One region of the Promicromonospora sp. NPDC050262 genome, then DNA from elsewhere that is predicted to be linked to it. Evidence: predicted binding sites of a transcription regulator. Region 1 holds the regulator's gene; the other holds the start of a gene.
The links. The regulator Rex, encoded in region 1, represses fermentation and respiration genes when NADH is low (regulators of the CRP and FNR family bind a similar motif). The targets are predictions, from matches to a motif close to CTTGTGAANNNNTTCACAAG.

Region 1 (3,402 bases):
GCGTGCCGGGGTAGATCCGCAGGGACAGGACGGCGTCCCACACCTCCTCGCCGAGGGTGGCGATCTCCGCGACGCTGCGGCCCGCGATGAGCGAGAGGGCGCGGTCGCGCACCTGGTCGATCTCCTCGCGGTTCTCGCCCCAGAGCAGGTACCGCGCCTGGATCAGGGCGAACCTGAGGATGTCCCGCGTACCGAAGAACTTGCGCTGGTACGCCGACTTGGCCAGGTGAAATGCGCTCGCACCGCGGATGATCGTGTTGTCGACGTCGAAGAACGCCGCGGTGGCGGACGAAGGGAGCGTCGACGGCATGGAGGTCACTCTATCCGCGTGCCACAGGACGCAAGTCCTCGCCGGGCACCCCGGCAGAAGCGCTGGTAGAACCGGGGAGTGACGCAGAACATCAGGACCTCCGAGGGCGCCGGGCTCGCGCGGTTCCTCCATCTGCTGGTCGCCGTGCTGGCCCTCGGGGGCTTCGGGATCGAGCTCGTCGTCGCCCTCACCGGGGGCCCCGGCCTCGCGCCCACGCACGCCGAGCGGATCGTCCGGCTCTTCAGCTACTTCACCATCCAGTCGAACCTGTTGATCGGCGGGGTGTCGGTGGCGCTCGCGCTGGACCCACGCCGGGACGGGCCGGTCTTCCGGGTGCTGCGCCTCGACGCGCTGCTGTGCATCGCGGTGACCGGCATCGTGTACAACACGGTGCTGCGCGGGCTGGTGGAGCTGACGGGCGCCGGGATGGTGTCGAACGCGATGCTGCACGTCCTGGCGCCGGTGTTCGCCGTCGTCGCCTGGCTGCTGGTGGGACCGAGGCCGCGCGTGGCGGGGCGGACGGTGTGGTGGTCCGTCGTCTACCCGATCGCGTGGTTGGTCTACACGTTCGCCCGCGGCGCCGTCACGGGTTGGTACCCGTACCCGTTCCTGGACGTGAACGGGCTCGGCTACGCCGGCGCGGTGACCAACGCCGCGATCGTCGCCGTCGTCTTCCTCGTCCTGGCCTGGGGCGTGCGCTGGGCGGACGGGCGGCTGCCGGACACCGACCGTTCGGTGGCCCGCACGTGACGTAACCTCGGGGCGTGACCACTGCCGCCGAGACCCGGGTCGTTCTCTACACGCGCGAGGCGTGCCATCTGTGCGAGGACGCACGTGCCGTCGTCGAGAAGGTGTGCGAGAGCTCGGGGACCGCGTGGCGCGAGGTCGACATCGACAGCGCGCCCGCACTGCGCGAGAAGTACGGGGAGTACGTCCCCGTGCTCGAGGTGGACGGGGTCCAGCAAGGTTTCTGGCGCGTGGACGGTGCGCGCCTGGCACGCCTCCTGGCATGATCGTCCAGGCAGTGTGTGCGTACGCCCGCGACACAGTGGTCGCGGGGAGGGGAGCAGCACGTGGTCGAACTCAGTGACGGGACAGTCCCGGCAGCAACAGTAGGGAGGCTGCCGTACTACCTGCGCGCCCTGCGCGACCTCGCGGCCGAGGGGGTGGACCTCACCTCCTCGACGGAGCTCGCCGAACGGTCGGGCGTCAGCTCGGCGCAGCTGCGCAAGGACCTCTCGTACCTGGGTTCGTTCGGCACGCGCGGCGTCGGGTACGACGTCGAGTCGCTCGCCTCGTACATCACGGTCGCCCTCGGGCTCGAGACGGAGCACCGGCTGGCGATCGTCGGCATCGGAAACCTCGGGCACGCGCTCGCCAACTACTCGGGGTACGCGACGCGCGGTTTCCAGGTGGTGGCGCTGCTCGACGCGTCGCCCGACGTCGTGGGCACGCACGTGGCCGGCGTGACCGTGGAGCACGTGCGCGGGGTGGCCGAGGTCATCGAGCGCGAGCGGGTCTCCATGGTGGTGCTGGCCCTGCCGGGCCACGGCGCCCAGGACGTGGCCGACGCCGTGGTGGGTTCCGGCGTCCGGGAGATCCTGAACTTCGCGCCGGTGGCGCTCCAGGTACCGGACGACGTGGTGGTGCGCTCGGTCGACGTCGGCGGCGAGCTGCAGATCCTGGCGTTCCACGCGGCGACCCGAGCGGCCGCGCTCTGACCCGGGAGCCCGTCGGCTGCCGAGAAAAGTTCAGCAGGCCCCAGACGACCGGAATCCGTGCGGATGCGGTCGTCCGGAGCCTGCTGAACCAGGATCAGGGACGAGCGGGGCTCAGCCCTTGGCGATCGCGCTGACGTCCAGCGTGATCTTGACCTTGTCGCCCACCAGGAAGCCACCGGTCTCCAGCGTGGCGTTCCACGTGAGGCCGAAGTCCTTCCGGTTGACCTCGACGCTGGCCTCGAAGCCCGCGCGGTTGTTGCCGAACGGGTCCTTGGCGGTGCCGGTGAACTCGGTCTCCAGCTCGACACCCTTGGTGATGCCGTTGATGGTGAGGTCGCCCGAGATGATGTAGTCGTCGCCGTCGGCCTTGATGTCGGTCGAGGAGAACGTCCAGGTCGGCTTCTCGTCGGCGTGCCAGAAGTCGGCGCTCTTCAGGTGGCCGTCACGACCGGCGTCGCCGGTGCTCACGGAGGCCGCGTCCAGCTCGGCGGTGACGCTCGACGACTCCAGGTCCTCGCCCACCGTGATGGTGCCCGAGGTGACGGTGATGCTGCCGCGCACCTTCGCGATCCCGGCGTGGCGGACGGAGAAGGAGGCAGCGGTGTGGGAGGGGTCGATGTCGTAGGCGCCGGTGGTGAGACCTGCGGGAAGCGGGGTGGCCATCAGGGAGACTCCTTGTGGGTGCGGCGGTTGAGGCAGATAGTTGAGGGATCAACTAGATCTGATGCGTTCCAACATAACGGGTCCCGTAACGTATTCCTAGAGGGCGCCCGGCACGTCGCAGATCACACTCGGGTCGGCGGGCGACCATGGCTCCCGGCGCGAGGGCGTCATCCGGGGCGGCCCTCATGGCAGCTCGGCGAGCACGAAGGCGGTGGGCAAAGTGGCAGCGGAGACGATCCAGGGTTCCGATCTCTGGCTGACCGAGGAGCAGCAGGGCTCCTGGCGGCGGTATCTCGAGGGGACCGCGCGGTTCGTGGAGGCCCTCAGCGCGGTGCACGACCGGACCCTCGACCTCTCGCTCGGTGAGTACAGCCTGCTGGTCCAGCTCTCGGAGGCGCCGGAGCGCACGATGCGCATGTCGACGCTCGCGGACGGTCTGGTGCTCTCGCGCAGCCGGCTGACGCACACGGTCGCGCGCATGGAGGCGCGCGGGCTCGTGGAACGGCGGGCGGCGGAGGGCGACCGTCGCGGGGTGAACTGCACCATGACCGACGCCGGCTACGCGGCGCTCGAGGTGTCGGCGCCGGGGCATGTGGCGGCCGTGCGCCGGATCATGGTCGACGCGCTGGACCCCGAGGAGTTCGCGGCGCTCGGCCGCATCATGGCCAAGGTCGCGGAGTCCTCGAAGGTGTCGGGCGGCACCGAGGA
Region 2 (3,402 bases), on a different contig from region 1:
GACGCGCGGCCAGGAGGCTGGTGGGCGCGACGCCGGGGTGGGAGAGGTTGCTGGTGATGCCCCAGCCGTGGGTCCGGCTGCGGCGCTCCAGCTCCAGTCCGAACAGGCCGAACGCGATCTTGGACTGCGCGTAGGCGTCCATGCCGTCGTACGAGCGCTCCCAGTTCAGGTCGTCCCAGTTGATGCTGCCGCGCCGCGCCGCGACGCTGACCTGCGAGGTGACGCGCGCGCCGCCGTCGCGCAGCAGCGGGAGCAGATGACCGACCAGCGCGAAGTGGCCCAGGTGGTTGGTACCCGTCTGCAGCTCGAACCCGTCGGCGGTGGTCTGGCGGGTCGGCGGCCGCATGACGCCGGCGTTGTTGATCATCACGTGGATCGGCCGGCCCTCCTCGCGCAGGGTGTCACCCAGCGCCGCCACGGAGTCCAGGGAGGACAGGTCGAGCGTGCGCAGCGAGAGCCGCGCGTCGGGCACCGTGCGCCGGATGGTGGCGACCGCCGCCTCGCCCTTGCGCGGGTTGCGCACGGGCATGACCACGTCGGCGCCGGCCGCGGCCAGCCGGGTCGCCATGCCCAGCCCCATCCCGTCGCTCGCTCCGGTGACCAGCGCGCGCTTCCCGGCCAGGCTCGGCACGGTGATGTCGATCGGTGTGCGTGACATGGGCACTTCTCCCTCGTGTGGTCGAGATCAGTTCGTCGAGATCGGTTCGTCGTCGACCTCGATCCTGGGCGGACGCCGGGGACCTATCCAGGGCCTGGCGATCACAGGCTCGCCGGGTCACGGGTCCGCCCCGTACGGGGGGATCGGCGGGCCGTGGCTCCGCCGTCCGGCACGGGGTAGAAAGAAGCCGTACGCGAGACAGGGGGAACCGTGATCGATCGCACCGGGCTGGCGGAGTTCCTGCGCCGACGCCGCGAGCTGCTGCAGCCGGAGGACGTCGGGATGCCGCGGGGGCAGCGCCGCCGCACGAGCGGGCTGCGACGGGAGGAGGTCGCCGTGCTGTGCAACATGTCGACCGACTACTACTCCCGGCTGGAGCGGGAGCGCGGACCCCAACCGTCCGAGCAGATGATCGCGTCGATCGCGCAGGGCCTGCACCTGTCGCTGGACGAGCGCGACCACCTGTTCCGGCTGGCCGGGCACCACCCGCCGGTGCGCGGCACCACCAGCGAGCACATCAGCCCCGGGCTGCTGCGCATCCTCGACCGGCTCGACGACACCCCCGCGGAGATCGTCACCGAGCTCGGCGAGACCCTGCGGCAGACGCCGACAGGCGTGGCCCTGACCGGGGAGACGACCGGCTACACCGGGCCGGAGCGCAGCATCGGCTTCCGCTGGTTCACCGACCCGGACACGCGTGCGCTCTACGCGCCCGAGGAGCACCCGTTCCTGACGCGCATGTTCGCCTCGGGACTGCGCGAGATCGCGACCGTCCGCGGGCCGGGCTCGCGCGCCGCGCGGTACGCCGAGATCCTCCTGGAGCGCAGCGAGGAGTTCCGCCAGGTGTGGGAGGCCCACGAGATCGGCGTCCGCCCGCACGAGGTGAAGCACTTCGTGCACCCCGAGGTCGGGGCGCTGGAGCTGACCTGCCAGTCCCTCCTCGACCCGGACCAGTCGCACCGGCTGCTCGTGTACACGGCCCTGCCCGGCAGCGAGAGCTACGAGAAGCTGCGGCTGCTGTCCGTGCTCGGGCCGCAGGAGGTGCGCTGACTCGCGCAGAGCGGACATCACCGTCAGCGCTCATACCGTGAGCGAGGTCACGGTACACATCACGTGATTCATGCCACAGCGCTCGTTCCGCTTTTCACAAGCGCGCTATCTTTCTGAGCGTGACTTCTTACCTCCAGACAGCCCCTCGTCCCTCCGAAGAGGTCGACGTCGCGCTGATCGGCGGAGGGATCATGAGCGCCACCCTCGGCGCGCTGCTCACGATCCTTGAGCCGACCTGGCGTGTCGGGATCTACGAGCGCCTCGACGAGGTGGCACTCGAGTCGTCGAACCCGTGGAACAACGCGGGCACCGGCCACGCCGCCCTCTGCGAGCTGAACTACACGCCGGAGCGCAAGGACGGCTCCGTCGACATCTCCAAGGCGGTGAAGATCAACGAGCAGTTCCACACCTCCCGCGAGTTCTGGAACCACCTGCTCACCGCGGGCCTGATGGAGGGCACCGACTTCATCAACGTCACGCCGCACATGACGTTCGTGCGCGGCGCCGAGAACGTCGACTTCCTGCGCCGCCGCTTCGACGCGCTGAGCGCGCACCCGCTGTTCGGCGACATGGAGTTCAGCTCCGACCCGGCCGTGATCGGCTCGTGGGCCCCGCTGATGACGCTGGACCGCGACACCGACGAGCCCATCGCCGCCACGCGCGCCGCCGCGGGCACCGACGTCGACTTCGGGTCGCTCACCAGGAAGCTGATCGGCTTCGCCACCGCGCACAACACCGAGCTGCACGTGAACCACGAGGTGCGCGGGCTCAAGAAGCTCCGGGACGGCCGCTGGCGCCTGACCCTGAACGACCGCTCCTGGAACGCCGGCACCCGCCGTCGCACCGTCACCGCGAAGTTCGTCTTCGTCGGCGCCGGCGGCGGCGCGCTGCCCCTGCTGCAGGCGTCGGGCATCAAGGAGGCGCGCGGGTACGGCGGCTTCCCGATCTCGGGCGAGTTCCTGCGCACCGCGAACCCCGAGCTCGTGGCCCAGCACCACGCGAAGGTCTACGGCAAGGCCGACGTCGGCGCCCCGCCCATGTCCGTGCCCCACCTGGACACGCGCATCGTGGACGGCAAGAGCTACCTCATGTTCGGCCCGTACGCCGGGTTCAGCCCCAAGTACCTCAAGAAGGGCAAGTACCTCGGCCTGATCACGTCGCTGCGCCTGCACAACGTCTTCTCGATGCTGGGTGCCGGCGTGAAGAACCTCGACCTCACCGGCTACCTCGTCGGGCAGGTCGCGGCCGCGCCGGAGACCAAGTTCCACGAGCTGCAGCGGTTCATGCCCACGGCGCAGCCCGCCGACTGGGAGAAGATCACCGCCGGCCAGCGCGTCCAGGTCATCAAGTGGGTCAAGGGCAAGGGCGGCGTGCTGGAGTTCGGCACCGAGGTCGTCGCGGCCCAGGACGGCACGATCGCCGGCCTGCTGGGCGCGTCCCCGGGCGCCTCGACCGCCGTCGCCGCCATGACCGGCCTGCTGGAGCGCTGCTTCCCCGCGAAGTACGCCGAGTGGAAGCCGCAGCTCACCTCGATGATGCCGAGCCTCGGCGGCGACGTGGACTACGACGCCGCGCAGCTCACCTCGGCCGAGAAGGTCACCGCGGGCGCCTGAGCGCCGGGTCTGGTCGCACCGGAGCATCGAACGGAGGCGTAGTCGCTTTCCCAGCCCTGGGAGAGCGACTACTCCTCCGTT

Region 2: the regulator Rex is predicted to act here: its motif matches at 1,790-1,809, upstream of mqo (malate dehydrogenase (quinone)).

The regions. Positions count from the first base shown of each region.
Region 1 is NZ_JBFAKX010000007.1:164,843-168,244, reverse strand. Features, by position in the region: gene AB0I29_RS13225 (HAD-IB family hydrolase) at 1-310, opposite strand, end outside; gene AB0I29_RS13220 (Pr6Pr family membrane protein) at 389-1,060, shown strand; gene AB0I29_RS13215 (glutaredoxin family protein) at 1,075-1,323, shown strand; gene AB0I29_RS13210 (redox-sensing transcriptional repressor Rex) at 1,384-2,031, shown strand; gene AB0I29_RS13205 (YceI family protein) at 2,143-2,694, opposite strand; gene AB0I29_RS13200 (MarR family transcriptional regulator) at 2,915-3,402, shown strand, end outside.
Region 2 is NZ_JBFAKX010000008.1:57,931-61,332, forward strand. Features, by position in the region: gene AB0I29_RS13990 (SDR family oxidoreductase) at 1-658, opposite strand, end outside; gene AB0I29_RS13995 (helix-turn-helix transcriptional regulator) at 869-1,708, shown strand; gene mqo (malate dehydrogenase (quinone)) at 1,828-3,321, shown strand; gene AB0I29_RS14005 (hypothetical protein) at 3,390-3,402, opposite strand, start outside.